Regions from separate parts of the Yersinia canariae genome, predicted to be linked through region 3. Evidence: predicted binding sites of a transcription regulator. Region 3 holds the regulator's gene; each other region holds the start of a gene.

Region 1 (11,078 bases), 150 kb from region 3:
TCCGAAGAAACTAACAAACGGCGCAACGCTGAGGCACGGCGTGGTACACGCAGTGGGCCGGGCAAGACGCCTTCAGTGTTTAGGCCGCGATCAATACAGGCGCGCATGGTTTGCCAAATCGCCGTAAAGTAGGATTCAATCTCTTCTTTGCTGTGCATCGCCAGCTCATTCTGCATCACCATACCGGAGATAGACATACCAGTTTGTTCGCAGTTTGCCAGGATTTCTTCAGCTGAATGGAATGGATAAGGGACGCTAACGGCATTTACCGCGGCTTTGCCGAAATGCTCTTCATCAACAATAAACCCGCCGCCGATTGAGTAATAGGTTTTGCTCAATACCTTTTCATCACTGGCAAAGGCGTGAATCTGCATGGCGTTTTCATGCAATGGCAGGTTATCACTGCGAAAGACCATTCCACCTTCACGCGGGAAATCCACTTCATGCAAGCCATTGGCCAGCATCAGTTTTTGGCGTAATTCTACATCACGAATAAACCCTGGAATGCTATCGATATCCACGGTGTCTGGCATATTGCCAGCCAACCCCATAATAATAGCGATATCGGTGTGGTGACCTTTTCCGGTCAGGGACAGTGAGCCATAAACATCGACGGCCACACGTGTAACAGATGGCATTAACCCTTGCGTGACCAATAAATCAGCAAATTCTTTGCCAGCTTTCATTGGCCCAACGGTATGGGAGCTGGATGGGCCGATGCCAATCTTAAACATATCAAAAACGCTAATCACACTGAAACTCCTTAACAAAGCTTTTTGTTATTCTCCGCGCATATGAATGTGGCCGAGAATACTTGTATTACGTATAAGAACTCTGTGGATAGCAGCAGGTTACTTTGTATTGAGTATTGCTATCACAGGGCCCTGCTAATTTGGGTCTTACTGGTATTGGCTGTATCAATGTGATACCGCAACAATGGCATCTCGCGACTTATTAATCGCTATCACTACCTGCTTTTAACCTTACATTTTTAGTGGTTTATAGTGATGAATGATATTTTACAGATATTTCATAACGCTGATAGAGCAGTTTACAGTTTTTTTAAAATGGTTGTGCAAAGAAAATAGAGTAAAAATCGATGTGATGAGGTGATAGGGATCGCTTTATGCTGTAATTCCGCTTTTTTAGCCGTCATGCTGTGATACTTGTCACTCAATACCCGTGCTATTCATATGCCTATTGGGGTCAAACGCTGACCTGCTGCGCCAGACGGCGAATAATCGCCGCTGTTAGACCCCAAATAAATTGGCTTTCATACCATGACAAATAGACCCGGTGATTGACTCCGCCACGATGAATATCTAGCGAGTAGTAGCGCGACAGTCTGAGCGCCTCGTATAAGGGAATTTCAAATAGCCCGGCGACTTCCTCTTCATTCCCCTGAAAAGCAATATTAGCGGGCACCAAGCCGACAATAGGAGTGACCTGATAACCACTGGAGCTGTCGAGTGGGGCCAGTTGCCCTAATACATGCACAACAGATGTGGGGATTGCCACTTCTTCCTCCGCCTCACGTAGCGCGGTATCAATCAGTGAAAAATCCTGTGGGTCAGCTTTGCCGCCGGGAAAGGCGACCTGACCAGCATGTTTGCGTAAATGATCCGAGCGCCGAGTCAATAACAATGTGGGTTCAGGCCGACAAACAATAGGAATTAACACGGCGGCATGGCGACTATTGGCAGAAAAACTGCCAGGTTGCGGCTGTTGTAGCTGGAATCGGCTAATAAATTCCGACAAAGTCCGGCTTGATTGACTCACAAACACATCACTCACAGAATCCACTCACTCATTAATTAACTATTTTCCAGTAGCGGTAATATTCGGGCAATTTTATCAAATGTTTCCTGATATTCAGCCTGTTCCTGACTGTCAGCCACAATGCCGCCTCCGGCAGAACAATATATCTTACCGTTTTCAGTCAGCAGGGTGCGGATGGTAATGTTGGTGTCCATCGTGCCGCAGCAACTAATATAGCCAATGTTACCGCAATAGGCATTGCGGCGTTGCGGCTCCAATTGTTCAATTATCTCCATGGCCCGAATTTTCGGCGCTCCGGTGATAGAACCCCCGGGGAAACAAGCGCGCAATAATGCGGTTGGCGGCGATTCCACGGGCAGCGTTGCAGTAATGGTGCTGACCAGATGATGTACGGCAGGGAATGGCTCGACGACAAATAACTCGGGTACCCGCACACTTCCCGGCTGCGCTACCCGGCCAATATCATTGCGCAGCAGATCAACTATCATCAGGTTTTCAGCACGATCTTTAGCCGAATTGGCCAACCGCTCCGCTTGCTGACTATCCTGCTCAGGGTCATCGAGTCGCGGCAAAGTGCCTTTAATGGGGCGAGTTTGTATTTGGCGGTTTTCTAACCATAAAAAGCGTTCCGGTGAGACACTCAGGATTGCGTTTTGCGCTAAGCGAATAAAGGCGGAAAAAGGCGCGCGATTACTGCGGCTTAGTGACAGAAAAGCTTGCCATTCATCGCCCTGATATTCAGCACTGAATCTCTGGGCCAAATTAATTTGATAGCAGTCGCCGCTGTGCTGGTATTCCTGAATTTGACGGAATTTTTCGCCATATTGCTCTCGTGACATATTGGCTTGCCACTGACTAGTAAGTTTAAATGGCAAAGGGGCTTCGGGGTTTCTTTGTTGCAGCAACCACTGCAAGCGCTGTTCAGCATCACCGTGACACACCAATGTCAGTTTTTGCAAATGATGATCGCTAATCAAAGCCCAGTCATACAGCCCGACGGCCATATCCGGCAAGGTAATATCTTGCTCAGCCAGCACGGGTAATGTTTCAACCCGGCGGCCCAAATCGTAGCCAAATAACCCCAATGCGCCGCCCAAAAACGGCAGATCAGGGTGGGGTGATATGGGGGGCGAAAATTTGTCCAATTGTTGCTGTAATAAGGAGAAAGGATCTTCACGGGAGAACTCTTGGCCTTGCGCACAGGTAATCTCCGTTTGCTCGCCCCGCGTGGTGAGGGTAATTCGTGGGTCGGCAACCAGAATATCAAAACGGTTATGGGCGTGTTCAGCAAATCCGGAATGCAGCAGCATGGCCCAAGCTTGATGAGCAAGTGGTGCAAATTGCTGGAGCAGGGCATCTGGCTGATAAGGTAAGGTTTTGAAGGTCAGGGGTTTCACACTCATGAGTTACTATTCTTTTCTTTCGTCCGGCCATATTAGACGGCGTAATGATATTTTCGCCACCAACAGGCGGGAAGATTAGCACAAATTACCCAGCATTTGGGGCATTCGTGAAGAGCTGTCAATTCACCGTAGACAGCAATTCACTTTAAATAACAAGAAACAGGTATACTGAATCAATTATATGTAGGAGATAAATTAATGTTAGCGGGTATGCCTTCACTTTCTCATGAGGAACAGCAAGAAGCTGTTGAACGTATTCATCAATTCATGTCGGAAGGCATGAGCAGTGGCGAGGCGATTGCCATCGTGGCCGCAGAGATTCGTGAGCGGCACGAGAATGATCCACAAGCCATGGCTATCTTTGAAGATACTGACTTTGATGAACATGATGAGTCTGATTATCGTCGCGATAATGAGCAGGATGCGGACGAAATAGAAGACCCGTACGAGGGGTAAGCCCCGGCATCGGGCTATTCCATCCCAATAAACCCGCCTAAATGGCGGGTTTATACATATGTGCGGATTACTGACCTGTCACGACAACCGCGCTCGCGGCTCGTTTTGCAACCTCAATCGCCGTGTCAGTGTCATCCGCGACCGCCAGCGCAACGCCCAACCGCCGTTGACCGGCAATATCGGGCTTACCAAATAAGCGAATCTGAGTGTCACCGACCAATGCTGTTTCCAACCCATGGTAAGCAATATTGTGGCTGGTCAATTCAGGCAAAATAACCGCAGATGCGGCCGCACCATACTGACGAATTGTGCCAATCGGCAAGCCCAAAAATGCTCGGACATGCAAGGCAAATTCAGACATATTCTGCGAAATCAATGTCACCATGCCTGTATCGTGCGGCCGTGGTGAAACTTCGCTGAAAATAACCTCGTCACCGCAGACAAACAATTCCACACCAAATAACCCATAGCCGCCCAGTGCTTTTACCACTTGAGAAGCCACTTCTTTGGCGCGCGCAACTGCAATATCACTCATCGCCTGTGGCTGCCAAGATTCACGGTAATCGCCATCTTCCTGGCGGTGACCAATAGGCGCACAGAAGTGGATCCCATCGACAGCACTGATGGTCAGCAAGGTAATTTCAAAATCAAAGCGCACCAAACCTTCGACAATCACTTTTCCGCCGCCAGCACGGCCGCCTTGCTGTGCGTAATCCCACGCGGTTTGGAGTTGTTCTTCATTGCGAATTAGGCTCTGGCCTTTGCCCGAAGAACTCATCACCGGTTTTACAATGCACGGGTAGCCAATTTCACCGACTGCCTGGCAAAATTCGCTATGGGTCTCGGCAAAACGGTAGCTGGATGTCGGCAATTGTAGGGTTTCGGCTGCCAAACGGCGGATACCTTCGCGGTTCATGGTCAAGCGAGTCGCTTCTGCGCAGGGCACAACTTTTTGGCCCATATTTTCTAACTCAACCAGCATATCAGTGGCGATAGCTTCAATTTCCGGCACGATATAATGTGGTTTTTCCTGTTCGACTAACTGTTTGAGCGCGGTGCCATCCAGCATGTTAATGACATGACTACGATGAGCAACATGCATCGCGGGTGCATCGGCGTAGCGATCAACAGCAATCACCTCCAACCCCAGTCTTTGGCATTCAATCGCCACTTCTTTGCCCAGCTCTCCAGAGCCAAGCAACATGACACGGGTGGCATTTGGGCGCAGAGCGGTTCCAATAGTCAGCATAGTTAGGTACCTACATCAGTGGGAAAGTGACACAGTCATTTGACGCGAGATGAATTTTACGGGCATGAGTATACGGCAAAATGGCGACGAAAACGATTGCGTATCGACACCTCAGCCGAGAATTACGCCATTTTCTCAGTATTGATGCGGTATAGTTCCGGCAATGGCCCTATCTCTGGTATTATCGCGCCAAAATCTTGCGCTCGCCTTCAGGCCATCGCTGCCATTCCATCCAGTTATAAGAGTTACTGCCGTGAGCACAACTTCCTTTTCTTCCCTGACACTGCCAGCTGAGCAGTTGTCCAATCTTAATGAACTTGGCTATACCGAGATGACACCGGTACAGGCCGCAGCACTGCCGGCAATCCTCAATGGGCAGGATGTTCGGGCAAAAGCCAAAACCGGCAGTGGTAAAACTGCGGCATTCGGCATTGGTTTGCTGGACAAAATTGCTGTGGGTGAGTTTGTTACCCAAGCCTTGGTGCTGTGTCCAACCCGAGAACTGGCTGATCAGGTAAGCAAAGAGTTGCGCCGATTAGCTCGTTTTACTCAAAACATTAAAATCCTGACTTTATGCGGCGGCCAACCAATGGGCCATCAGCTGGACTCTCTGGTGCATGCGCCCCATATTGTTGTCGGCACGCCGGGCCGTATTCAGGAGCATTTACGTAAGAAAACGTTGGTGCTGGACTATCTCAAAATTCTGGTGTTGGACGAAGCCGATCGCATGTTGGATATGGGCTTTACCGATGCTATTGATGATGTGATTTCATATACCCCACCGCAACGCCAAACATTGCTGTTCTCGGCCACTTATCCGGCCGGTATTGAGCAAATCAGTGCGCGGGTTCAGCGCCAGCCCATCAATGTTGAAGTTGATGATGGTGACGAAGCCCCCGCTATTGAACAAGTCTTTTTCGAAACCACCCGCGAAAAACGGTTACCGCTGTTAATCTCGGTTCTCAGTCACTATCAACCCGCATCTTGTGTGGTGTTTTGTAACACCAAAAAAGATTGTCAGAGTGTCTATGAAGCACTGGAATCCCGTGGCATTAGCGTGTTGGCCTTGCACGGGGATTTAGAGCAACGCGACCGTGATCAGGTTCTGGTGCGTTTTGCCAATCGCAGTTGCCGGGTATTAGTCGCGACGGATGTTGCCGCCCGTGGTTTGGATATTAAAGACTTGGAACTGGTGGTCAATTTCGAATTGGCGTTTGATCCTGAAGTTCATGTGCACCGCATTGGCCGTACCGGGCGGGCGGGGATGAGCGGTCTGGCCGTGAGCCTGTGCACGCCGCAGGAAATGACCCGCGCGCACGCCATTGAAGATTATCTGCAAATGAAATTGAAATGGACACCCACTGAGCAGGTGAGCCGCAGCGCCAACACACTGTTAGAACCCGAAATGGTGACGTTGTGCATTGACGGTGGGCGCAAAGCTAAAATCCGCCCCGGCGATATTCTGGGTGCTTTAACCGGTGATGCCGGCCTGACTGCCGCGGATGTGGGTAAAATCGATATGTTCCCGGTCCATGCTTATGTCGCTATTCGCAAAGCGAGTGCTAAACGCGCACTGCAACAGTTACAGCAAGGCAAGATCAAAGGCAAAAACTGTAAAGCCCGTTTACTAAAATAATCACAGTGGAAGGCGATGACAGTTGCATCGCCCCAATACATCACACTATACTGTGTTTATGTACAGTTATCTGTAAGTGAAGAGGACGCGTATCAATGGCCGTTGAAATAAAATTCGTCGTGGTAAGACAGGGTGAGGAAAAAATGACTTTCACAACCAAAAAAGAAGCCGATGCCTACGATAAAATGCTGGATTTGGCTGACAATTTGTCTGAGTGGTTGTCACAGTCACCTTTAACACTTGAAGAAGAGCAACGCGAGGCCTTGAGCTTCTTCCTTGCAGAGAACAAAGACGCATTAGGGCAAATTCTGCGTGGCGCTAACCCGACGGCATCCGCCGATGGGCAGCCAAAAGCGAAAGTAGAAAAAATTGCGCCAGAGAAAAAAGCCAAACCTGAAGAAAATCAAGCCGCTTAATCTGTCCGGTTTCGGCAGAAAGTGAAAAAAGGATCTAAAATGAATCGTGAAATCACCTTCTTTCGCCGTTTTGAGGCGGATATTCTGGCTGATCGTAAAACGATAACCATCCGGGATAGCAGTGAATCCGATTTTCGCCCAGAAGAAATCCTGCGCGTATGTCGTTATGAAGACGGCGTATTTTTCTGCCACATTTTGGTCAAATCTGTCACTCCGATCACATTGGATGCACTGACGGAACGCCATGCGGAGCAAGAAAATATGTCGTTGGATGAACTGAAAAAAGTGATTAAGGATATCTATCCGGGGCTGGAACAGTTCTACGTGATTGAATTTACTCGGTGTTAATTAAATAGCGTGAATACTTTAACACTTTAGCGCTATTCACTCTGTAACCTACCTTTCAATCATTGTTCCAGCCTAAGATAGAAATAATAATATCTGGAGGAATAATGAGAAAGATAGGATTCGCCTTGATAGTCTTCACCGCATTGGCTGGTGTCATCAGTAGCGTACAGGCTCAGGAACCGCGGGTAGCAAAAGTCCCGACTTGTACCGGGCTAAATCAGTCTCAAGTAGCGACTCAAGTTAAACGGGATTTTCTACAAAACCGTATAACGCGTTGGGAAGCAGATAAGAAATTGTTGGGCACGGACAGTCCGGTGGTGTGGATTAGCGCAGTAGATATTACAGGCAAAGATGATATCTGGCAGGTTCCTTTGACTGCTCGTGGCGGAAAAGGCGATAAAACTTACCAGGTTGTACTCGACTGTAAAGCCGGCACTATTACCTATACTTTGCGCACCTGACGCCGTACCGCTGGAATTAAATTAATCATCCCTAAACAGGTGCGGGTGCTAACATTACCTGCCCCTGTTTATCATCTTGTTTATCATTGGATTAGCCCCCTTAGACTAAACTAAAGGCATGTGCTACTGCTTGGCATCAACAAGTAATCGTGTCACTCTCGCGGTAACGAACACAGATGGATACTTCAACTAATGACCATACCTCCAAAGGCTGATAAACGCCCTTATCCGATGGCGATGCACGGCGACGTCCGTACAGATGATTATTACTGGCTACGTGATGATGAGCGCACTGACGCTGATGTTCTGAGCTACCTGCAAGCTGAAAATGATTTCACCGAGGCGGTTTTGAAACCGCAACAACCCCTACGTGAAACGCTGTATCAGGAAATGGTTTCCCGCATTCCGCCGCAAGAAGAATCTGTCCCCTATACCCGTAATGGCTACCGTTATCAAACGCGTTTTGAACCGGGCAATGAGTATGCCATTTACGTGCGTCAGCCCGTTTGGGCTGATAGCAGTTGGGAAACATTACTGGATGGAAATCAACGCGCTGCGGACAGTGAGTTTTACACGTTGGGGGGCTTGGATGTTAGCCCAGATAATCAGCTGTTAGCGGTTGCTGAGGATTTCTTATCACGACGCCAATATGATATCCGCGTCAAGCATTTACACAGTGATACTTGGCAGCAGGAAGTGATCAGTAATACGTCGGGTAGCTTTGAGTGGGCTAATGATTCAAAAACGCTGTATTACGTGCGTAAACATGAAAAAACGTTATTGCCTTATCAGGTCTATCGCCACGTAGTGGGAACTGACCCCGCATCAGACCAACTGATTTATCAGGAAACTGACGACACTTTCTATGTCGGCTTGGAAAAAACCACGTCTGAGCGTTTTATTGTTATCCATTTGAGCAGCACCACAACATCTGAAATTTTACTGTTGGATGCCGATCAACTCGAACCGGTCCCATTGATGTTTGCGCCACGCCGCAAAGACCATGAATACGGTTTGGATCACTATAAACAGCATTTTTACTTGCGCTCAAATAAAGATGGCAAAAATTTCGGCCTGTACAAAATAGCCGAAGCAGGTAAAGCGCAAACTGATTTCGCTGATGAATCTCAGTGGGTATCATTAATTGCGCCGAGAACGGATGTGATGTTGGAAGGTTTCAGCTTATTCCGCGATTGGCTGGTGGTGGAAGAACGGAGTGAAGGGCTGACGCATTTGCGGCAAATTCACTGGGCCACTCGCGAAGAAAAATCGATTACTTTTGATGACCCTACCTATGTCACCTGGCTGGCGTATAACCCTGAGCCGGAAACTGAACTGTTGCGCTATGGCTATTCTTCCATGACCACACCAAGTTCCATGTATGAACTTAATATGGATACCGGAGCCCGTCAGTTGCTCAAGCAGCAGGAAGTGAAGAATTTCACGCCAGAAAAGTATCGCAGTGAGCGGATTTGGGTTACAGCATCGGATGGAGTCAAAGTACCGGTTTCATTGGTTTATCACCGTGAGCACTTTGTCTCAGGAGGTAACCCGCTGTTGGTCTACGGCTACGGTTCTTATGGCAGCAGCATGGATCCGGCATTCAGTGGTAGCCGCTTAAGCCTGTTGGACCGTGGTTTTGTCTTTGCACTGGCGCACATTCGCGGCGGGGGAGAATTAGGGCAGCAATGGTATGAAGATGGCAAGTTGCTCAATAAATTAAATACATTCAATGATTTTATCGATGTTACTAAAACATTAGTCGCCAGGGGCTATGGTGATGCTAATCGTGTTTTTGCTATGGGCGGGAGCGCAGGCGGCTTATTAGTCGGCGCAGTTATTAATCAGGCCCCTGAATTATACAAAGGCGTTGTGGCGCAGGTGCCATTTGTTGATGTGGTCACCACAATGCTGGATGAATCCATCCCTCTAACGACTGGTGAGTATGATGAATGGGGTAATCCGAACGATAAAGCCTATTACGATTACATCAAGCAATACAGCCCATACGATCAAGTCAAAGCGCAAGATTACCCGCACATGCTGGTGACCACCGGGTTACACGATTCGCAGGTTCAATATTGGGAACCTGCAAAATGGGTCGCAAAACTGCGGGAAATGAAGACTGATGACCACCAATTATTGCTTTATACCGATATGGATTCGGGCCATGGTGGCAAATCAGGGCGCTTTAAAGCTTATGAAGACATCGCCTTAGAATATGCTTTCATTCTTTCTTTGGCTTGATTCAATAAGACAGGCTACGCCAGATAATAAGTCAGGGTATGGCGCATGTCTGGCGTAAGGTCAGTGATTGAGGATAACATCCAACGCAGATAGTCCGGATCTTGTCGGGCTATCTGTTCAATACTTTTTCCCCGATATTTTCCGAACTTAAATGTTTGCAACAGCAATGGTTGTTGGGTTATTTCCGCCATTTGTTCAGCACTCCAACCTGTGTCTCGTATTATGCGTTGCAACAGAGCAGCGGTGACATAGCAATCATATAAAGCACGATGCGGATAAAGGCCCTCTGGCACTGAAACATTCAGGCGTAAAGCGTAACGAAGATATTGATTGCTGTGCTTAATATCAGGATAAAGCATACGGGCGAGTTTTAAGGTACAAATCCATTGACCGCCCATTTCGGGTAACACACCGCGGTCAAAGGGGGCATTATGAGCAACATAATAAGGGCTATCCTGATATTTTCTTACTGCGACGGCAATTCGCGGTTTGCCTTCCACCATTTCTTCAGTGATATGGTGAATCACCATCGCATCAATACTGATAGGCCGGTCAGGGCTAACCAGGTCACTCATCGGGTTGCTCAATACTCCATCAACCACATCGATGGATGCGATTTCGACTATCCCGCCCTCTAAGCCACAAGTCTCAGTATCGATGACACGAAAATACATTCTCATTCCCCCCATAATGCTTAAATATTAGCAACAAAAAACCCGCCTATCGTGGCGGGTTGACTGACGAGACGAAAAATCCGTTATTCTGCGCTAGAGGAAGATGACTTTTTAGCGCGTTTCTCAGCTTTTTTCTCAGCTGGTGTTTTTAGTGGCTTTTTCTTCGCGTTCTTTTTGCTGTCCATTCCCTTACTCATGGCTTGCCTCTCTTTACCTTCGGTTAGGTTGGTACGCCCACCTATTAACCACCTTATCAGGGTGAGTTGCAAGAGAAGAAAGCACTGACATAATTAATCTATTGTTTAGTAAGAATATTATTAAATATATTCTTCTCTTATTCCTGTTTATCGCAGATCATGTCGAGGTTCAACACCTGAAATTTAATTAAGTTATGGTGTATTTATCGCCT
Region 2 (11,078 bases), 340 kb from region 3:
TTCGGTTATCATGATTGGCATCAGATTCGCGGGAACATACAGCATCACGGACGTGACTAATAATGCCATTGTCCACTGTAAGCTATTACGCCGACGAATATAACCATGGGTATGGCAGCGTGGGCACTCCACCTGGGCCTGCGGTAAAATGGCCGTACAGCACGCGCAAGAGCGCAGGCCTTGGCGCAAACCTGTTTGGCCCGCAACAAGTGGCTGAGATAATGCCGGTGCGGGGGCAATATCTTGCCACATCCAATGGCGGTCAACACATTGGAAAGCGCGCACCTGCAACAAGCAAAATAAGCAATATGGGACAAAACTGCTGCCGATGCCAATTTCGCCATACGCCATCAGTTTGACAAAACTGACTAACACACCGGCGAGGAAAATCTCAACCATGCACCAGGTTTTAAATTGGAATAACGCCTTTGCTATGAGTGCTTTCCAGCGATGTGGCATTCGCACCCGCAGGCAAAGCAGAATAATAGCCACCATACAGAAAGCCGGTATCAACTGAACCAAAACCATAAATAACGTCGCCATGCTGGCATAGTTATCAGCCACCATCACTTTGGGTATTTGGATCAGGGTTATTTCGCTGGTGATCCCCGCCACACGCATATTGACGAAAGGAAACATATTAGCCAGCAATAGCATAAACAGCGCGCTGATCGCATAACCCACCGGGCGCTTGCGTGGTTCATCCCACCGCGCAGTCAGTGTAGTTTTACAGCGCGGACATACCGCTTTTGTGCCATAAGGCAAGGAGGGTAAGGCCACTGACATGTCACACTGCCGGCACAGGATAACGTTCCCTGACTGCCCAGAGTGTTCGCCGTGCTCAGACTGAATTACAGAACACAATATCGGATCCCTCACGGCTGATCTGTATATTCCCTTTATCTTTCTAAGTACAGGCGTGTTGCCAACCACCTTCCTGTACATTGAAATCTATTGGGTATAGTTAAATACCTATTGTTACGATACTAATATAACAATAGGCATACTATCGTATAGCACATCATTTAGTAGAACGGCGAAAACAGATGTTTAGCCGTTTTTCTGAGCTTCCAGCTCTTCCCAACGGCTAAATGCAACTTCCAAGGCCTGTTCGGCATCAGCCAATGCTTTCAAAACCTGTTGTGTCTCTTCATGTGGGCGGGAGAAGAAGTCTGCGTGGCCGACTTCTGCCTGTAACCCACTGATTTCTTTTTCCAAATTTTCTAACTGCTGTGGTAACTGATCCAGCTCGCGTTGCAAGTTATAGCTCAGTTTACCGGGGCGTTTTGCCGCTGATGCAGGACTTTTTGCGGGAGCAACAGCTTTGGTTTCTTCTACTTTTGGTGCTACCTGACGAATAGGTTTCGCCTCAGCGCGCTGCTGGTGAGCATCATAATACCCCCCCACGAAGCTGCTGATTTGGCCATTACCTTCAAAAATCCAGCACTCCGTCACCGAGTTATCAACGAATTGGCGGTCATGGCTGACCAACAGCACAGTGCCCTGATAGCTATCAACCATTTCCTCCAATAGCTCCAGTGTTTCCACATCCAGATCATTGGTCGGCTCATCGAGGATCAGCAAGTTGCTTGGTTTAAGGAATAATTTAGCCAATAACAGGCGGTTACGTTCGCCACCAGATAATGCTTTTACCGGCGTCATGGCGCGTTTAGGGTGGAACAAGAAGTCTTGCAGATAGCCCAGAACATGGCGTGAACGGCCATTGACCATGACTTCTTGCTTACCTTCAGCCAAGTTATCCATCACTGTGCGTTCTGGATCCAGCTCTGCGCGATGCTGGTCAAAATAGGCCACTTCCAGTTTGGTACCGCAATGTACTTTACCGCTGTCGGCTTTAAGCTGACCGAGCATCAGTTTCAGCAAGGTCGTTTTACCGCAGCCATTCGGCCCCACCAGCGCAATTTTATCGCCACGCTGCACTTGAGCCGTGAAATCTTTCACCAGCACTTTGCCGTCAACCTGATAATTAACATTTTCCAGATCAAAGACAATTTTGCCCGAACGCACTGTTTCTTCCACTTGCATCTTCGCCGTACCCATCACTTCACGGCGCTCTGAACGCTCCATCCGTAATGCTTTCAAGGCGCGAACACGGCCCTCATTACGGGTGCGTCGTGCTTTGATGCCCTGGCGAATCCAAACTTCTTCTTGTGCCAGTTTGCGGTCAAACTCAGCATTTTGCAGTTCTTCAACCCGCAGAGCTTCTTCTTTGCTGGCAAGATACAGTTCGTAATTACCTGGCCATGACACCAATTTACCGCGGTCGAGATCGACAATTCGCGTTGCCATCGCCCGGATAAAGGAGCGGTCATGGGAAATAAACACAATGCTGCCCTGGAATTCCTTCAGGAAACCTTCCAGCCAGTTAATCGTTTCGATATCCAAATGGTTGGTCGGCTCATCCAGCAAAAGCACTTTTGGCGAGCTTACCAACGCACGGCCTAATGCTGCTTTACGTAACCACCCACCTGACAGAGATGACAACTCAGCATCTGCTGATAAACCCAATTGAACCAACACCTCCTGAATACGGCTGTCTAGCTGCCATAACCCCTGATGGTCCAGAATTTCCTGCAATGCCGCCAGGCGATTAAGGTTCTTGTCGCTCGGATCCAGTTCAACCTGATGCAGCGTGGCATGATAAGCTTTCAGATGCTCGGCTTGTTCTTGAACACCTTCAGCAACAAAGTCAAATACGGTCCCGGCGACATTACGTGGCGGGTCTTGTTGCAGACGTGCAACAATCAAATCCTGCTCATAGATGAGGCGGCCATCATCCAAGGGAACTTCTTTGCTCAGAATTTTCAGCAAGGTGGATTTGCCCGCGCCATTGCGGCCCACCAGACAAACTCGCTCGTTCGCCTCAATATGCAATTCAGTATTATCTAATAAAGGCGCATCGCTGAACGACAGCCATGCACCGGACATGCTAATTAACGACATAGTTTTTACTTTTCCTCGCGGCTGTGGGTGACCAGCCAACAGTTGTGGATCTGACGATTACGGGCAAAGTCTTCAGATTGCGTTTGCGCTGTGATTTCTTTCGCTTCCAGCCCCAACGCTTCTATACCGGCCAAATCCATCTGGAAACCGCGCTTATTGTTCGAGAACATAATTGTCCCCTTACGGCGCAATAACCGTTTAAGTTCTTTCATCAGCACTAAATGATCGCGCTGAACATCAAAAGTGGTCTCCATTCGCTTGGAGTTAGAGAACGTCGGCGGATCAATAAAGATCACATCGAATTGCTCATCGGTGTTACTCAGCCAAGAGAGGCAATCCGCTTGAATTAGGCGATGTTGCTGACCGGTTAAACCATTGGCTCGCAGGTTTTTCTCAGCCCATTCCAAATACGTACGCGACATATCAACTGTCGTCGTGCTGCGCGCACCGCCCAGCCCCGCATGAACACTGGCAGTTCCGGTATAAGCAAACAAGTTAAGGAAATCTTTACCCTGACTCATTTTGCCCAGCATCTGACGAGCAATGCGGTGGTCGAGGAACAAACCAGTATCAAGGTAATCCGTTAGGTTAACCCATAGCTTGGCATTATATTCACTCACCAGCAGGAACTCGCCTTTCTGAGCTAATTTCTCGTATTGGCTTTTGCCTTTCTGGCGTTCACGTGTTTTCAACACCAACTGATTGGATGGCAAATTCAACACAGCCAAAGTGGCATTAATAACATCAAACAGGCGCTGACGTGCTTTTTGCGCATCAATCGTCTTAGGCGGCGCATACTCCTGCACGACCACCTTGCTACCATAACGATCGACTGCCACGTTGTAATCTGGCAAATCGGCGTCATACAAACGGTAACATTCAATGCCCTGCTGCTTAGCCCACTTATCCAGCTTTTTCACATTTTTACGCAGGCGATTGGCATAATCCTCTGCCACCTGAACACCTGCCGCACCTTGTGGATTAGCCGCTAATTGATAGTTTTTCTGCACGCAATCCAACGGGCCATTCTTGGCCTTGAATTCGCGATCTGCACGTAACTGTAAACAGCTCAGCAATTCTGGCGATGCGCTGAACAGTGACAAACGCCAGCCACCGAATGCCGTTTTCATGATGCGGCCAAGCATATTATGCAGCGCAATCAATGCAGGCTCACTGTCCAACCGCTCACCGTAAGGTGGGTTACTGATAACAGTCCCCACCGGGCCTTCTGGTAATGGATTAACCAGTTTACTGACATCATTAGCATTAAAGGTAATCAGTTCTGAGACACCAGCACGGCGCGCATTGGCTCGTGCCATCTCAATGACACGACGGTCAATATCTGATCCAAAGAAGCGGGAGGTTGTCTCTTGCAAACCACGGCGGGCGCGTACTTGCGCTTCGGTGGTCAATTCACGCCACAGCTCTTCGTTAAAAGCGCTCCAGGCTGTAAAACCCCAATGCGCTCGATGCAGACCCGGAGCCCGGTCAGAGGCCATCATCGCCGCTTCAATCAGCAATGTACCTGAGCCGCACATCGGATCGACCATCGGGGTACCCAACTGCCAACCGGAACGTTGGATAATCGCCGCCGCCAGATTTTCTTTCAGGGGCGCCTGCCCCGTCAGGTCACGATAGCCGCGCTGATGCAGCCCTTCACCACTAAGATCAAGTGCTACGCTGGCCATTTCCCGTTGCAGGAACACATTCACCCGGATATCCGGTTGCTGTTTAGCAACTGTTGGGCGCTGATCCAGCTTGCGAGTAAAGCTATCCACGATGGCATCTTTAACTTTTAATGCCCCGTACTGGCTGTTGCGGATTTCATCATTCACGCCGCTAAAATGTACGGCAAAAGTTTTATCTACACCAAAAATTGATGGCCAATCAATGGCCTGCACACCCAGGTATAAATCTAAGTCACTGTAAACTTTAAATTCGTTAAGCGGTAACAAAATGCGTGAGGCCAAGCGGCTCCACAGCAGGCTTTGGTACATGAGCCGATCGTCACCCTGAAAATGTACCCCCCCCTGTACTATTTTACAGTCGTGAGCGCCCAGCGCTTCGAGTTCGCTTTTTAACAGTTCTTCCAGTCCACGCGCCGTGCTGGCAAACAGAGAGTTCATATCGCACTATCACCAAAAAGAAAATTGTTGCGCATTATAGCTAATCCCAGCAGCTTGTCATAAAGTTGCTCCCTCTAATTTAATACTCGCACGGAGGCAATGGTGATTACCCTCTCCCGGCTCTATGTTCATCCGGTAAAATCCATGCGTGGCTTGCAGCTTTCTCATGCACAAGTCAGCAGCAGTGGATTGGCCTTTGACCGCGTATTTATGATTACCGAACCAGATGGCACTTTTATTACCGCACGCCAGTTTCCAAAGATGGTGATGTTTACGCCAGCTTTAATGTCTGACGGTTTATATCTCACAGCCCCCGATGGCGAGAGTGCCAGTATCCGCTTTAATGATTTTTTAGCCAATGCAGAACCGACTGAAGTTTGGGGAAATCATTTTACCGCGCTAATTGCCCCTGCTGATATCAATAACTGGCTGAGTGGCTATTTTCAGCGAGAAGTACAATTGCGTTGGCTCGGTGCAGAATTAACCCGGCGGGTAAAACCCATACCGGAAATTCCGCTGTCATTTGCGGATGGCTTCCCTTATCTATTGATTAATGAAGCTTCATTTAAAGAATTGCAGCAACGCTGTCCTGGCAGCATTAAGCTGGAACAATTCCGTCCTAATTTAGTCGTGACGGGTGCCAGTGCATTTGCAGAAGACTCTTGGCAGGTTATCCGAGTGGGCGATATTACCTTTGATTTGGTCAAACCATGCAGCCGCTGCGTATTAACTACGGTTAGTATTGAGCGCGGACGGAAGCATCCCACTGGCGAACCATTGCAAACACTGCAGACATTCCGAACCGCCGAGAATGGTGATATCGATTTTGGTCAGAATATGGTGGCCAGAAATAGCGGTATTATTCGGGTTGGAGATGAAGTAGAAATTCTGTCAACCAAACCACCACGCCCTTACGGGGCTGGAGCAGTAGTTGAAAGTCTTGCGGCCCCACAAGATCAGTCTAAATCTGTATCTATCGAATATAATGGCATTCGCTTTAGCGGTAATAATCAGCAGGTATTATTAGAGCAGTTAGAGCAACAAAATATCCGTATTCCTTACTCTTGTCGGGCGGGAATATGTGGTAGTTGCAGAATTGCCTTAATCGATGGCGACGTCGCACCGCTAAAACAAAGTGCAATAGGGAATGACGGGACTATCCTTTGTTGCAGTTGTATCCCCAAAGGGAACATTACTCTTAGCGGTAAATAAGGTAATCGTAATAGGCATCCGGCGGTAAATCATTCGAGTGACCAATCTGCCGGAAGCAGTTTTGCATGCTACTTGCAGTCGTCTCGAAGAAGCAAAGCCCAAGGATGGGCAGAATAATAAACACAGCTCACCTACGGCTTCAAATTACAAAAAAATATTACATCGCTCGGTCATAAGTTGTCGTGGTATAAACTTCTTGAATCACTAATGGCAATAGACGGTCATTCATTATCTTTATCGCGTCACCCAATACCAACTGACGCCCTGCTAATATCACTTGGGGCTGCGCTAATAAACACAAACTGGCAGAATCACCGGATTCAACAACTAACAAATTAATCTCTTCACCGCTATCCAATACTTTTACCGCAGCCAGTTCCGCATTCTGTGGCATCCATGCTTTAGCCTGTTGCGCAAAATACCAGCTTTTAGGCATTAATGGTTTTAGGAAACGAAACGCGACCAAAGCATTTAATATCAATTCCGAGCGCTGCTCATGCCCCATTTTAATTTGCCGGCACTGGTCTTCAAACTCAAAATAAAGTGCGGCATCGTCAACACAAAATGCACACTCATCAAATGCATCAGGAGTTAACATTTTAGACGGGAAACGTGAGCGAAATATCATACCATTGGCTAAATCCAACATTAGTCGATCGTGTTCGGTATCAAAATACCAACGCCATTTATCATCTGGTTTAATCCGCATATTTTACCCTTCCGCACCACTGACTAACATTATTGACTCAATAACTGAGTCTCGCCCACCCAATGGGACTAAATTTATATACTCGTCATTCTTCAAGTTACATGTACGTTGACGGCACTCAAATGATTTGCTGATGTCAGCTCATTTGGATTTATTCGTTTACCGCAACTCGAATTATTTAGAGCATAAGATTTTTGATGTATATTTAATCTATAGGGATAAAATATAGACGAGCTGGGGGAATAAATAAACCCCCAGACCAGTAAAGAAGATAAATAATTAGATATGAGTAACGATATTCTTAATCAAACGCGGCCCATGGAAGATAAATCCAGAATAAATTTGAATCAATGAAGCCCCCGCGGCCATTTTTTCTCGGGCAGCAGTGACAGAATCAATTCCACCAACACCGATAATAGGTAAGCGGCCTTGCAGTTCTTGCGATAAGCGGCGAATCACTTCAGTACTGCGTAATTGTAATGGGCGACCACTTAATCCACCGGCTTGTTCGCAATAATTTAATCCTTGAATAAGAGAACGGTCTAAAGTTGTATTCGTGGCGATGACACCATCTATATTATGACGAACCAAACTGTCTGCTATTTGGATCAATTCTTCTTCTGTAAGATCCGGCGCGATCTTTACTGCCACAGGAACATACTTATGATGCCGCTGATGTAATTCAGTTTGCTTATTTTTAATTGCTGCTAACAAATCATCCAGTGCTTCACCATACTGTAGAGATCTCAATCCTGGCGTATTTGGCGATGAAATATTAATTGCAATATATCCCGCATACGGATAAATTTTATCCATACAAATCAAGTAATCTTCTTTCCCTTGCTCTACCGGAGTATCTTTATTCTTGCCGATATTAATACCTAAAATACCGCCAAAATGTGATTTTTTGACATTCTCAATTAAGTTATCAACCCCATGATTATTAAATCCCATGCGATTGATCAAACCTTCGGCTTCGACGATCCTAAACAATCTTGGCTTGTCATTCCCTGATTGTGGCCGTGGTGTTACCGTGCCAACTTCAATAAACCCAAACCCCATAGCACCAAGAGCATCAATACACTCACCGTCTTTATCCAAACCAGCAGCCAAACCTAATGGGTTTTTAAATGACAAGCCCATACAACTCACTGGTTTAGTCGGGACTGATTGGCGAACCAAAAATTGAAGTGGTGTGCCAGTGACCCGTTTTAACTGACGAAAAGTGAATTCATGAGCACGTTCTGGATCAAGCTGAAATAGTGCTTTTTTGACAAGTGGGTAATACATATGATCTCCTGAGCGAGCGGTGACTAGCCGTTGATGCGGGAATGGTAAATTCATCTTTCAGGAAAGTAAACGTTTGCGAAGTAAAGCCATGCAAAGACCTTGCTTGCGAAAGTTATCGTTGTGTTAATAATTGTCATGACAAAAAAATAGAGGGCTATTATGCCCCCTACTTATTTAAACAATAACATCTACATATTATTTACTTTTGCAAACTGCCGGCTTATGCAGCTAATGCTTTGGTTATCTTCTCGTATAAATCACCAGATAAATTATCCAGTGTTTTCAATTGCTCCAGAGCCTGGCGCATTAATGCCTGACGCCCCGAGTCATATCTTTTCAAACGAATTAATGGTTCAATCAAACGAGCAGCAACCTGTGGGTTACGGGTATTCAAATCACTAAGTATTTCTACCAAGAATTGATAACCGCTGCCATCAGTAGCATGGAATGCTGCCGGATTACCGGAAACAAAACTGCCAATCAACGAACGGGTACGATTTGGATTACTCAAGCTAAATGCTGGGTGCTTCAGCAATGCGCGCACTTGTGCCAAAACGTCTACCGCCGGGCTGGTTGCTTGCAGAGCAAACCATTTATCCATCACCAAACCATCATGGTTCCAGCGCACATCAAAGGCTGCCAGTAATTCATCACGGCAAGGTAGCTGCGCAGCAACAGCGGCCGCCAATGCCGCCAGCGAGTCAGTCATATTATCGGCTTGATGGTATTGTGAGGAGACCAGCTTATTTGCAAACTCCGCATCACCAAACGCCAAATAACTCAGACAAGTATTACGTAATGCTCGCTTAGCGATATCACTGTGCTCAATACGATATTCTGGAGTTATATTAGCTACATAGACGGCCAATAATTCATCCGCTAATTCATTTGCCAGACAACGGGTAATCGCTTCATGTACTGCGCTGATCGCCTGCGGATCGATAGTCGTAAACAGCTCCGCAATCTCATTTTCTGACGGCAATGTCAGAATCTGTGCTGCCAGGGCAGGATCAAGATTTTCATCAAGCAATATTGCACGGAAAGCATCGGCCACATGATTAGGTAAAGTCAGGGGCTGTTTCTGTTGGTATTTAGCAACATTGAGTTTGATATATGTCGCCAGCAAGCTTTGTGCCGCATCCCAACGCGAGAATTCATTGCGGGCATGCTGCATCAAGAATGTGAGTTGCTGGTCACTGTAGGTGTAATCCAGTTTAACCGGCGCAGAGAATTCGCGCAGTAAAGACGGGATTGGCGTGTGTTCAACATTATCAAAGGTGAAAGTCTGCTCAGCCTCTGTCACATTCAGAACGTGGTGAACCGGTAATCCGTTTCTCTGCAATGCAATCACATTACCTTTGCTGTCATACAGCTCAATATCCAATGGGATATGTAATGGCAGCTTTTCCGGCTGATCCGCAGTTGGTAATGTTTTCTGGCTAACATGTAGATGATATTGCTGCTTTTCAGCATCATAATCGTCACGGACGGTCAGTATTGGCGTACCAGATTGGCTATACCAGCGGCGGAATAAAGACAAATCGACATTAGAAGCATCTTCCATTGCCTGCACGAAATCATCACAAGTGGCTGCACTGCCATCATGGCGTTCAAAATAGAGTTGCATGCCGGCCTGGAATTGCTGCTCTCCCAGTAAAGTATGCATCATCCGGATCACTTCTGAGCCTTTCTCGTATACGGTTAAGGTATAGAAGTTATTCATCTCAATGACTTTATCTGGACGAATGGCGTGAGCCATTGGGCTGGCATCTTCGGCAAACTGTGCCGCCCGCATTACCCGGACGTTTTCAATACGATTAACCGAACGCGAACCTAAATCAGAGCTGAACTCTTGATCACGAAATACCGTCAACCCTTCTTTCAGACTTAATTGGAACCAATCACGGCAAGTGACTCGGTTACCTGTCCAGTTATGGAAATATTCATGACCAATAACGGCTTCAATATTCAGATAATCTTTATCTGTCGCCGTTTCTGCTTTTGCCAGAACATATTTTGAGTTGAATACATTCAGCCCTTTATTTTCCATGGCACCCATATTGAAGAAATCAACCGCCACAATCATGTAAATGTCGAGGTCATATTCCAGGCCAAAACGGGTTTCATCCCATTTCATGGAATTCTTCAATGAGGTCATTGCCCAATCGGCGCGATCCAGATTACCGCGGTCAACAAAAAGCTCCAGCGCGACTTCACGGCCAGAGCGGGTAATGAATTTATCGCGTAAGACATCAAAATCACCCGCAACCAATGCAAATAGGTAACAAGGTTTCGGGAACGGGTCTTCCCATTTCACCCAATGACGTCCGTCATCCAAAATCCCCTGCCCCACACGGTTCCCGTTGGACAGTAAATAAGGATAAAGTGATTTATCGGCAACAATGCGGGTCGTAAAACGCGCCAATACATCAGGGCGGTCTAGATAATAAGTAATATGACGGAAACCTTCGGCTTCACATTGTGTACAGAGTGCATCACCGGAAAGATATAACCCCTCAAGAGCACTGTTAGTTGCAGGATGAATATCATTTACGATTGTCAGTGTAAAATGCGCGGGTAATTGCTCAATAACCAGTGAATTGCCCTGTAAATGGTAATGTGGCCACGCTTGCCCATCAACGCTGATACTGATAAGCGTTAAATCTTCACCATCCAAAACCAACGGCGTCACGTCTGCTGTCTGACGTTTTATCTTGCTAACCGCCGTTACCGTCGTTTTTTGCGCATCAAGGGCAAAGTCCAGATCGATATCGGTG
Region 3 (11,078 bases):
CTGTATGTTCTCGAATATGTCGCGTAAAAATTATGATGCCACACTTGCCAGCCATCAGGAGGGCTTGATGGATATTCTTGCTCATGCCGGGTTGAATGTGTTGTGGCGGGAAAATGACGGTGGTTGCAAAGGTGCCTGTGACCGAATTCCTCACCAAGATGTGACTCAGTTACAATTAACTGTCGAGTGTGAAAATGGTGTCTGCTTAGACAATGCATTGCTCTACAAGTTAGATGATTATATCAATGGATTACAAGGTGATGCAGTCATTGTATTGCACCAAATGGGGAGCCATGGCCCCGCTTATCACCGCCGTTCCACAGCAGAAACACGTCAGTTTTCCCCAACCTGTGATAGCAACCAAATTCAAGATTGCACGTCACAGGAACTGGTAAATACGTATGACAACTCCATTCTTTACACTGATGCGATGCTCGATAGCACCGTTAAATTACTGCAACAACATAATAATAAATTTAACACCGCCCTGGTCTACCTCTCTGATCACGGTGAGTCATTAGGCGAAAATGGCCTGTATTTACACGGAACGCCCTACATGTTTGCCCCCAGCCAGCAGACACACATACCTTTTTTAATGTGGTTATCACCTGAATATACAAAAAACTATGGCATAAATCGCCAATGTGTAGCCGATAGCGCACAACATGATGAAATTTCGCAAGATAATCTCTTCCACACCCTATTGGGGATGATGAATATTCAAACTACTGAATATCAATCTGGAATGGATTTGCTACAGAAATGTCGAAGTGAAGGTTAGCCAACAAAAAGTACTAATAAATAGCCCATAGATAATGATTTTAATGCCAGCGTCCCCTCTGCTGGCATTTTTTTCTTGACCTAGACCGATCGGTCTATTAAGCTTTTAGTCATGAACAAAATACAGCACACACACGTAGACACCCGTGAACATTTGTTAGCAACCGGTGAGAGCCTCAGCCTGCGCCTTGGCTTTAATGGCATGGGTCTCAGCCAATTACTCACCACTGCGGGTATCCCGAAAGGGTCGTTTTATCACTATTTCCGCTCAAAGGAAGTCTTCGGTGAGGCGATGCTACAGCGCTATTTTGATCGCTATGACGCTGAAATGGAAAACCTGTTAACGGGAACACAAGGTGATAAACGCCATCACCTGCTGCACTATTTTGCTCAAGCTATTGCCAACTATTGTGGTAGTGAATGCCACAATGCTTGTCTGGCGGTTAAACTATCAGCCGAAGTAAGTGATTTATCCGAACCTATGCGCCATGCGCTAGATATCGGCACTGCTCGCGTCATTGGTCGTTTGCAAGATGCTATCGAAGCCGGTATTAAAGAAGGCTCGCTGCGCATCACGCTTTCCCCTGCTGCCACCGCAGAAACGCTCTATGCCCTGTGGCTAGGCGCGTCGTTGCGCGCGAAGGTGAAACGATCAGTTGCGCCGCTGACTTGTGCGCTAGAAAGTATTGAACTGATTTTACAACCTGCCCAATAATCCAATGATCCTGAATCTATACTTTTTTGTTTTCAGGATTTACCCAGTCTCTAGTCGACTGGTCTATTAATATAGGATGCACCATGAAGACTGCTAAACTGTTCTCCCCTGTGAAGGTTGGCGCGCTCACTTTGCCGAACCGTGTATTTATGGCTCCACTGACGCGTTTACGCAGTATTGAGCCAGGTGATATCCCAACACCTTTAATGGCTGAATATTATCGTCAACGTGCCAGTGCGGGTTTGATTATCACCGAAGCCACACAGATTTCTTTCCAGGCGAAAGGCTATGCCGGTGCTCCGGGGTTACACACTCAAGAGCAGTTAACCGCATGGAAAAAAATCACTCAAGCCGTGCATGATGAAGGCGGACATATTGCTGTGCAGTTATGGCATGTTGGTCGTATTTCACACAACAGTTTGCAGCCGGGTCAACAAGCACCCGTGGCCCCTTCGGCCATTGCCGCAGATACCCGCACCACAGTACGCGACGAAACCGGCGCTTGGGTTCGTGTTCCCTGCTCTACCCCGCGCGCACTAGAAACGAATGAGATCCCTGGCATCATTAATGATTTCCGCCAGGCAACAGCTAATGCCCGTGAAGCTGGATTTGATTATATTGAACTGCACGCGGCCCATGGCTATTTATTGCACCAATTTATGTCTCCGGCATCGAACCAACGTACCGACCAATACGGTGGCAGCATTGAAAACCGTACTCGTCTGACACTGGAAGTGGTTGATGCCACTGCGGCCGAATGGGGCGCTGAACATATTGGTATTCGTATTTCACCTTTGGGGCCATTCAATGGTCTGGATAATGGTGAAGACCAAGAAGAAGCCGCGTTGTATCTGATAGAAGAATTAAACAAACGTCATATCGCGTACCTGCATATTTCTGAGCCAGACTGGGCCGGTGGTAAGCCTTACTCAGATGCTTTCCGCGATGCCGTGCGCGCACGTTTCAAAGGTGTGATTGTCGGTGCGGGTGCCTATACTGCAGAAAAAGCCGAAGACCTGATTGAGAAAGGATTTATTGATGCCGTCGCCTTTGGCCGTAGCTATATTTCCAATCCGGATCTGGTTGAGCGTTTGCAGCAAAATGCGCCACTGAATGAACCAGACGGCGAGACTTTCTATGGTGGTGGTGCTAAAGGTTATACCGACTACCCAACATTGTGATTTATCTATAATTTAAATCATTAAATAACAGCCAGTTAGACTAACCCTCTCACTGGCTGTTTTGTTTTTGGCGATTGAGCGATAAAGCATAAAACTGTCTTTCAATCTTATTGTTAGATGTTGTAGTGCTGTCTTAGCTATTAGCTTAAATATTCAGTGGTTAATTTTGAATTAAGCTCCGGCGATGCAAACCAATTGATTTTGTGAAATATGGCGCGTAAAAATTAAAAGAATACATATAGGAGTTTCAAAAATGGATAGCGCTATTGTTTCAGTTTTAACTATAAGTGGTGTTATCGCATTAGGGGCCATGTCACCTGGGCCAAGTTTTATTCTTGTTGCCCGGACAGCAATGTCTTCTTCACTTAAAAATAGTTTAGCCGTGGCATTCGGCATGGGGACGGGATGTGCATTCTTTGCCTTCGTGGCTTTATTGGGCTTGCAATCATTGTTATTGACCGTACCTTGGCTCTATATGTCTCTTAAAGTCGGAGGCGGGCTTTATCTCATCTATTTAGCATTTAAAATGTTCTTCGCCCCTAAAAGGACACTAAAATTTGAATCTGAAGCGGTGGCGCAACGTAGTCTGTCCCGCTCATTTTATATTGGCCTCATGACACAAATCAGCAACCCCAATACAGCCCTGGTTTTTGGGGGAATATTCGCCGCCATCCTGACCCAGAATATCGCTGGCTGGATGTATATTGTTTTGCCTGGTTTAGCATTCCTGATTGATCTCATTTGGTATGCCATTGTTGCTTGCCTTCTCTCCGCCCCAGTTCCACGGAACTATTATATGCGGTTCAAAATATACTTTGACCGTCTTGGTGGTGTAGTCATGGGCCTTCTTGGCCTCAAGTTAATATTTCAAAAATAGAAACTGGCCTTTATATGACAGCCCCAAAGACTATTCCACCGGCTATAGTAGCAAATGCACGTGAGGTCATTAAAATGCGTTTCTATTGAGGGCCGCGGATGGAAGAATATACCGTGGTAATAACAAATAGTGATACTGAAAGAACAAAAGAAAATATTGTCACCAATACACTCATTATGACGTCTGCAATCGCTAAAATAAAAAATTCCATTTAATGACTTACCGATAAATATTTCATTCCATAAGCTGCATATCACTCAGTCCAAACATTGCCCCTCATCAGGGTTCCGAGGTAGTGAGTGAAGTCATATTACTATATGATTATGACTTAATTTTGATTTACAATGACTTTTAAATATTAACCTGTTGATTTAAAAGAGGTATTATGAAGCGCTTACTCCATACCATGATCCGCGTCGGTGACCTGCAACGTTCCATCGATTTCTACACCAAGGTATTAGGGATGCGTTTACTGCGAACCAGCGAAAATACCGAGTATAAATACTCGCTGGCATTCGTGGGTTATAGCGATGAAAGTGAAGGCTCAGTGATTGAGCTGACGTATAACTGGGGCGTTGATAGTTACGAGATAGGGACTGCATTTGGTCACCTGGCGCTGGGCGTGGATGATGTTGCCGCCACTTGCGACCAAATTTGTCACGCCGGAGGCAAAGTGACCCGCGAGGCTGGCCCAGTCAAAGGCGGTAATACTATTATTGCTTTTGTTGAAGATCCCGACGGTTACAAAATCGAGTTAATCGAGAATAAGAGCGCCGGACACGGCCTCGGAAACTGATTAACCAGAAGGCACCTGCAAGGTGCCTTTTTTCTCATCGCGATATCCCCCTGCATCCCGCGCTAAAATTTGACATAATGCGTGCTGAATTCGCTGAAGATAAGAAGCTGATGGCAGATAAAAGTGACATTAACGCCCTGAGTGGCCGTTTTCGTGGGTATTACCCCGTAGTAATTGATGTAGAAACCGCCGGTTTTAATGCTCAAACCGACGCATTATTAGAAATTGCCGCCGTCACCTTGCAAATGGACAAGGAGGGCTGGCTACTGCCTCATGAAACACTGCATTTTCATGTAGAGCCGTTCGAAGGTGCCAATCTGCAACCTGAAGCGCTGGCATTTAATGGGATCGACCCAACTAACCCGTTACGTGGTGCAGTCAGTGAACATGATGCTTTACATGCTATTTTCAAAGCCGTTCGCAAAGGGCTGAAAGATCAAGGCTGTAACCGCGCAATTATCGTCGCGCATAATGCCCATTTTGATCACAGCTTTGTGATGAACGCGGCCGAACGCGCCAGCTTGAAACGCAACCCATTCCACCCATTTGCCACTTTTGACACGGCAGCTCTCAGTGGGCTAGTTCTGGGGCAAACTGTGTTGGCAAAAGCCTGTCTGACGGCAGGTATTGCGTTTGATAGTAGCCAGGCGCATTCTGCTTTGTACGATACAATGCAAACAGCAAAATTATTCTGTGAGTTAGTCAATCGCTGGAAAAAGTTGGGCGGCTGGCCAGTCCCGGCGGGTGAGTCAGAGTAATATGGTGCCAGAATAAATAGAGATTTCATGATAAAAAAGGTGGCCTGAAAGCCACCTTTTGTTTGTTGTGCTGACCAATCAGCACATTACTCTGCTGCGGGTTTTTCTTCTTCCGCACGGTATTTATCGGCTGTTTCTTTCAGCAGCTGTTGCAACTCACCACGCTGATACATTTCCATCAGGATGTCGCAACCGCCGACCAACTCACCATCAACCCATAGCTGAGGGAATGTTGGCCAATTAGCATATTTTGGCAGCTCAGCACGAATATCTGGGTTTTGCAGAATATCAACATAAGCAAAGCGTTCACCACAAGCTGATAGCGCCTGCACAGCCTGAGCAGAGAAACCACAGTTTGGCAGCTTAGGTGAGCCCTTCATGTAAAGCAGGATTGGGTTTTCTGCTATCTGGCGCTGAATTTTATCAATCGTCGTCATTTCTTGCTTCCTCAAGCCATTTTGTGGCTACAATACTTAGAACCTATCCATTAGGGCTATTTTATTATTGCGTCCGGCCTATTGTAGCGACTGTCACGGCTAGAATAAAACGCCATCTTTTGCAGGGGCTTTATGCTGCCAGTGAATAGTTATAGTGCCAGCTACAAATATGTGCATTTAGAATAACATTTTTGATCCCCTCACTTCATTATTATCTTCATTGTGAGATACCAAAAATACCGGCGGGTTAACCCGTTGACGTATGGTTGATTTAAGGCCAGAGGCCGTGTGAAAAATCGACAATTGCGACGCCATTAACGTTTTCTCACAATATCGACTAGAATCCTGTATCTCTGTGCTTTTTTATATCGTGAGTTTCGGCAATACTGTAACTCTTCATATTCATTTCAGGGCTAAGGTTGGTAGCGTTATTATGCGTTTAATACTTACGCTGTTTGTGCTGCTGTTTACCCAGCTATTTCTAAACCTCGCGCATGCGTCGCCGCAGGCTCACGTCTCGGCTGAGCAAAAAAAAGGTCAAATCAGTCAGGCCAGCCCTGATGATCGTAAAAAACGTAAAGCTGATAAAAACATCAAAAAAACTAAAGTTGATAACAATAAAACCGCCAGTAAAAACAGCGCAAATAAAACAACGACCAACAGCGATAAGAAAAAAACAGCCGCCACAGCCAGCAAAACCATTAAGAAGAAAGCGCAAGAAGTTAGTAAACCCGCCAATAAGAAATTAAATAACAATAAAACGGTGGCGAATAAAACATCTCCTATTAAAACGGCGGCTAATAAAAAAGCCGCCGTGAGCAAAACAGAAAAAGTCGCTTATGGCCGTCACCGAAATAAGGCCCAAGGTAAAGCTGATACCGAATTAGCGGCAAATAATAAAATAAAGCTCACTCCTGCACATAAAAAACGCTACCAGCACGCCAAACAGACCGCAATGAGTAAACTGATGAAGCAAGTCGGCAAACCTTATCGTTGGGGCGGCACCTCGCCTAATACAGGTTTTGACTGCAGCGGGCTTATTTATTATGCCTATAAAGATGTCATCAGAATAAAAATGCCACGTACAGCGAATGAAATGTATCATTTACGTGATGCCGCTCCGGTAAAACGGGCTGAATTAGAAAGTGGTGATTTAGTATTCTTCAATATAGCCAACCGCGGTGTTGCTGATCATGTCGGGGTTTATTTAGGCAATGGTAAATTTATTCAGTCCCCACGAACCGGGGAAGAAATTCGCATCAGTATGCTCAATAATGACTATTGGCAAGATCATTATGTCGGCGCTCGTCGCGTCGTGACACCAAAAACCATCCGCTAATCTCGCAATCCGCACCCAGTGGCCTATTGGGTGCGCGGCCCTTCAATGACATTATTTCAGTGTCTAACCTTCAGCCATTCCCCATCAAACTGTATGGTTATATCTGTCATTCCTGTAGAAAGTTGTTAAGATTAATACCCACAACAAAAATACAACAATTACGATTTTAACCGCCCCTCACCCTTCTTAGCGATTGCTAATGATCGGATTTGAGGAGCAAACACCCTGAGCAACCCCGAAAGGAGAGAGCTATGTCTTTTGAATTACCGGCATTACCTTATGCACAAAATGCACTGGAACCGCACATTTCTGCTGAAACGCTGGAATACCATTACGGCAAGCACCACAACACCTATGTGGTCAACCTCAATAATCTGATTAAAGATACCGAGTTTGCCGGTAAAAGCCTGGAAGAGATTGTCAAAACCTCCAGCGGCGGCATCTTTAATAATGCAGCTCAAGTCTGGAATCACACCTTTTATTGGCACTGTTTGTCACCTAATGGTGGTGGCGAGCCAACAGGCAAAGTCGCCGAGGCCATTAATAAATCCTTCGGTTCTTTCGCTGAATTTAAAGCGCAATTTACTGATGCAGCAGTGAAAAACTTTGGTGCGGGCTGGACGTGGCTGGTCAAAAAAGCGGATGGCACTCTGGCTATTGTCAGTACATCCAATGCCGCCACACCGCTGACGACCCAAGATAAGCCGCTGTTGACTGTAGATGTATGGGAACACGCTTACTATATTGATTACCGTAATGCGCGACCAAAATATCTGGAGAACTTCTGGGCGCTGGTGAATTGGTCTTTCGTTGAGAAAAATTTAGCCTAATTCAGCAAAAGAAATAGTCAATCGTGTTGACGTGATACCCAATAGATTTCAAGTTGCAGATAGGTGGTTATAAAATAAGCCCAAGGAATTGAAATAACACAATGAGTTGGGTGAGTGAGGCGACCAGCAACCCTGTATTTTGAAAGATGGCGGGTATTTCTCTAGACATAATTAAGGGCGGATTAACCGCCCTACTTATCACTTCACACCGGCAAGCGGTTTAATTAATTCATGACCGCCACGAAGCTAAAAGCAATAATCATTGCCAGCGCACCAACAGTCGTAATCAGCGACATTTTCAGATTGGTATCCATAACAACTCCTCAGCCGGTTAATTTTTATACTCATCATACTTTCAGTAGCAATGGTGTTGGCTACGCGCAATCATCCGAATCATTTACGACAGTAAACTCACCGAGATTCATCCGCTTGCCACCTTCCTGCTACCCGCATTATTGAGAGTATAGTAGGGTAAAGGCACATAATTAGTGCGTTAAATTATTTTCCCACAGTTAAGAAAAAAAATCTTGTGCTCATTACGCACTTTATAACATTGATTACCTCTTCCACTTTTCCTCCAGATCAGCCAAAATTCGCAGTTCATAACTGTATGCCGACTAATAACGTCCAATAAATACTCTCAGACGACCATCTGACTTCGCTCTCCAGCCCACTATTGTGTTTCTGTCTGAGCGGTGTTCGAGTCATGCAGGCAAACGATTAACATAATACTGACCTGTTGTAACAGGTGAGCTTAGGAGTCATTCTTTTTATGGCAACGATTAAAGATGTGGCCAAACACGCGGGTGTGTCTACCACCACCGTTTCGCACGTTATCAATAAAACTCGTTTCGTCGCCGAAAATACTAAGGCCGCAGTGTGGGCGGCCATTAAAGAGCTGCATTATTCGCCCAGTGCTGTGGCCCGTAGCTTGAAAGTGAATCACACGAAATCAATTGGCTTGTTGGCAACATCCAGTGAAGCGCCCTATTTCGCTGAGGTGATCGAAGCAGTTGAAAATAGCTGTTATAGCAAAGGTTACACCCTGATTTTATGTAATTCACATAATAATCTGGATAAACAAAAAGCCTATCTGGCCATGCTGGCGCAAAAACGTGTCGATGGATTATTGGTGATGTGTTCTGAATATCCTGAGCAATTACTGGGAATGTTAGAAGATTATCGCAATATCCCCATGGTTGTGATGGACTGGGGTACTGCTCGCGGTGATTTTACCGACTCGATTATTGATAATGCTTTTGAAGGCGGCTATTTAGCCGGCCGTTATCTTATTGAGCGCGGTCATCGAGATATTGGCGCTATTCCTGGCCAATTATCCCGTAATACTGGCGGTGGTCGCCATCAGGGCTTCCTGAAAGCACTAGAGGAAGCCAATATCGAATTACGTGATGAGTGGGTGGTTCAGGGCGATTTTGAACCCGAATCCGGTTATAAGGCCATGCACCAAATTCTGACACAAAAACATCGCCCGACCGCGGTGTTCTGTGGCGGCGATATTATGGCCATGGGCGCAATATGTGCTGCGGATGAGTTGGGCCTGCGGGTGCCACAAGATATTTCGGTGATTGGCTATGACAATGTCCGTAATGCCCGGTATTTCTCACCTGCGCTGACCACAATTCATCAGCCAAAAGAGAGATTGGGCGAAACCGCTTTTGCCATGTTGCTCGACCGTATTATCAGTAAACGCGAAGACCCGCAAACAATTGAAGTGCATCCTAAGTTGGTTGAGCGCCGGTCTGTTGCTGATGGCCCATTCCGCGATTATCGCCGTTAATCTTGCCTATGCCGGTAGCGCCGCATGCTACCGGCAGCTAATCCTGCTGCCCGCCGCCCTACGTGACATCATTATCATCTTTTAACCACTCATTATTTAGCGTGACACTGTCACCCAAATACGCCAGCATCCATGCTAAGGCCGGTGAGTGATTATTCTGATCCCACGTCAAGCAACACGGGCTGTCAGGCAGGGGTTCTGTCAGTGTTAATACCGCCAATTTCCCTTGTTGAATCAATGGAGATACCATATGCGCAGGAACCATTCCGATACATAACCCTTCACACAAACAGTCGATTCCCGTCGCCCAATCCGGTGCGACCAATCGCTGTTGGTTATCTAATGTCCAAGTATCTCGTTTCGGCAAATTTCGCGCCGTATCTTCCAGGCACAATGAGGGATAAGGCCGCAGCTGGTCATCATTAAGCGGCCCGGTTAAATGGGCTAAGGGGTGATTAACACTCACCACACAAAGCCAGGTCAAGAAACCCATGTCGCGAAAGACAAACCGCCCACCAACAGGAATAGCGCGAGTTGCACCAATCGCCATATCAGCCTGCCCATCCACCAGCGCATCCCAGACACCATTAAACACCTCATAACGCACTCGCAGTTCGATATCGGGGAAATGGCGATAAAAATCCTGCACTAAACGACGGCTACGTTGTGGTTTGACGATTTTATCGACCACGATATTTAATTGCCCGCGCCAACCATTCGCGACTTGCTGACACTGGCGGCGTGTGCTATTCATTTTTTTGATAACATCTCGGGCTTCCTTGATAAAAACCCGGCCCGCTTCAGTCAATTCTACGTCCCGATGACGCCGCGTAAATAAGGGCACAGCCAACCATTCCTCTAATTGGCGCACGGTATAACTGACCGCAGACGGCACTCGGTGCAATTCTTGTGCGGCTGCGCTGAAACTTCCTGTACGCGCAACTGCATCCACCACATCCAATGAATATTCTGACCACATGATTTTTCGCCTCACGCACACGAAATAATTGATATCAATTTTTTTGATAGCATGTCGCAAATATTACCGTTTCACAACAGAATATCTCGCCGGATAGAATGCCCCCCGCCATTAATTTCAATGACAAAATTTTTGCCTGCAAAATTATAATTTAGCCAAAGTCATTGAGGCAGCAGATAGATAGCAAGCTTATTAAATAAAATTAACTGATATAAATCAGTTGATTGCATGCCAATCAGTGACGCGCAGATTGGCGCACGGCTTGCCGCGATCTCGTGGAGCTAAGGCTCGAGGGCGAGCCGAATAACGAGCAGAGCTATCCCCTGCGGTTTCAAGGACATAGGATATAAAGAGAAATAAAGAATGAAAACGTCTTCAAGTTTCATGTTCTATCTCGCCGGTTTGAGCATGTTGGGCTACCTGGCGACCGATATGTATTTGCCCGCCTTTGGCGCCATGCAGCAAGAACTGCAAACCTCCGCCGGTTTTATCAGTGCCAGTCTCAGCATTTTTCTCGCCGGTTTCGCTATCGCCCAGCTCGTCTGGGGGCCAGTTTCTGATAAATTAGGCCGTAAACCCGTGTTGTTA

Evidence for each region. The regulator PurR, encoded in region 3, represses purine synthesis genes. The targets are predictions, from matches to a motif close to CANGCAAACGTTTGCNTG.
Region 1: a site for PurR is predicted at 4,973-4,990, ahead of purT (formate-dependent phosphoribosylglycinamide formyltransferase). Genes of this name have one in related genera too.
Region 2: a site for PurR is predicted at 8,364-8,381, ahead of pyrD (quinone-dependent dihydroorotate dehydrogenase). Genes of this name have one in related genera too.

Annotation. Positions count from the first base shown of each region.
Region 1 covers NZ_CP043727.1:2,038,194-2,049,271, forward strand. Annotated here, with positions in the region: gene F0T03_RS09415 (L-serine ammonia-lyase) at 1-752, opposite strand, end outside; gene F0T03_RS09420 (CoA pyrophosphatase) at 1,207-1,794, opposite strand; gene pabB (aminodeoxychorismate synthase component 1) at 1,815-3,182, opposite strand; gene F0T03_RS09430 (YoaH family protein) at 3,381-3,638, shown strand; gene purT (formate-dependent phosphoribosylglycinamide formyltransferase) at 3,706-4,887, opposite strand; gene dbpA (ATP-dependent RNA helicase DbpA) at 5,141-6,523, shown strand; gene F0T03_RS09445 (YebG family protein) at 6,619-6,939, shown strand; gene yqfB (N(4)-acetylcytidine aminohydrolase) at 6,979-7,287, shown strand; gene yebF (protein YebF) at 7,392-7,748, shown strand; gene F0T03_RS09460 (S9 family peptidase) at 7,941-9,995, shown strand; gene exoX (exodeoxyribonuclease X) at 10,010-10,669, opposite strand.
Region 2 covers NZ_CP043727.1:1,847,112-1,858,189, reverse strand. Annotated here, with positions in the region: gene pqiA (membrane integrity-associated transporter subunit PqiA) at 1-852, opposite strand, end outside; gene F0T03_RS08555 (ABC transporter ATP-binding protein) at 1,051-2,964, opposite strand; gene rlmKL (bifunctional 23S rRNA (guanine(2069)-N(7))-methyltransferase RlmK/23S rRNA (guanine(2445)-N(2))-methyltransferase RlmL) at 2,970-5,090, opposite strand; gene F0T03_RS08545 (YcbX family protein) at 5,190-6,302, shown strand; gene F0T03_RS08540 (cell division protein ZapC) at 6,460-7,011, opposite strand; gene pyrD (quinone-dependent dihydroorotate dehydrogenase) at 7,291-8,301, opposite strand; gene pepN (aminopeptidase N) at 8,522-11,078, opposite strand, start outside.
Region 3 covers NZ_CP043727.1:2,187,587-2,198,664, reverse strand. Annotated here, with positions in the region: gene eptA (phosphoethanolamine transferase EptA) at 1-781, shown strand, start outside; gene F0T03_RS10170 (TetR/AcrR family transcriptional regulator) at 893-1,495, shown strand; gene nemA (alkene reductase) at 1,579-2,676, shown strand; gene F0T03_RS10160 (LysE family translocator) at 2,930-3,553, shown strand; gene gloA (lactoylglutathione lyase) at 3,939-4,349, shown strand; gene rnt (ribonuclease T) at 4,460-5,107, shown strand; gene F0T03_RS10145 (Grx4 family monothiol glutaredoxin) at 5,194-5,544, opposite strand; gene F0T03_RS10140 (C40 family peptidase) at 5,978-6,883, shown strand; gene sodB (superoxide dismutase [Fe]) at 7,135-7,713, shown strand; gene cydH (cytochrome bd-I oxidase subunit CydH) at 7,938-8,027, opposite strand; gene purR (HTH-type transcriptional repressor PurR) at 8,486-9,511, shown strand; gene punR (DNA-binding transcriptional activator PunR) at 9,570-10,490, opposite strand; gene punC (purine nucleoside transporter PunC) at 10,854-11,078, shown strand, end outside.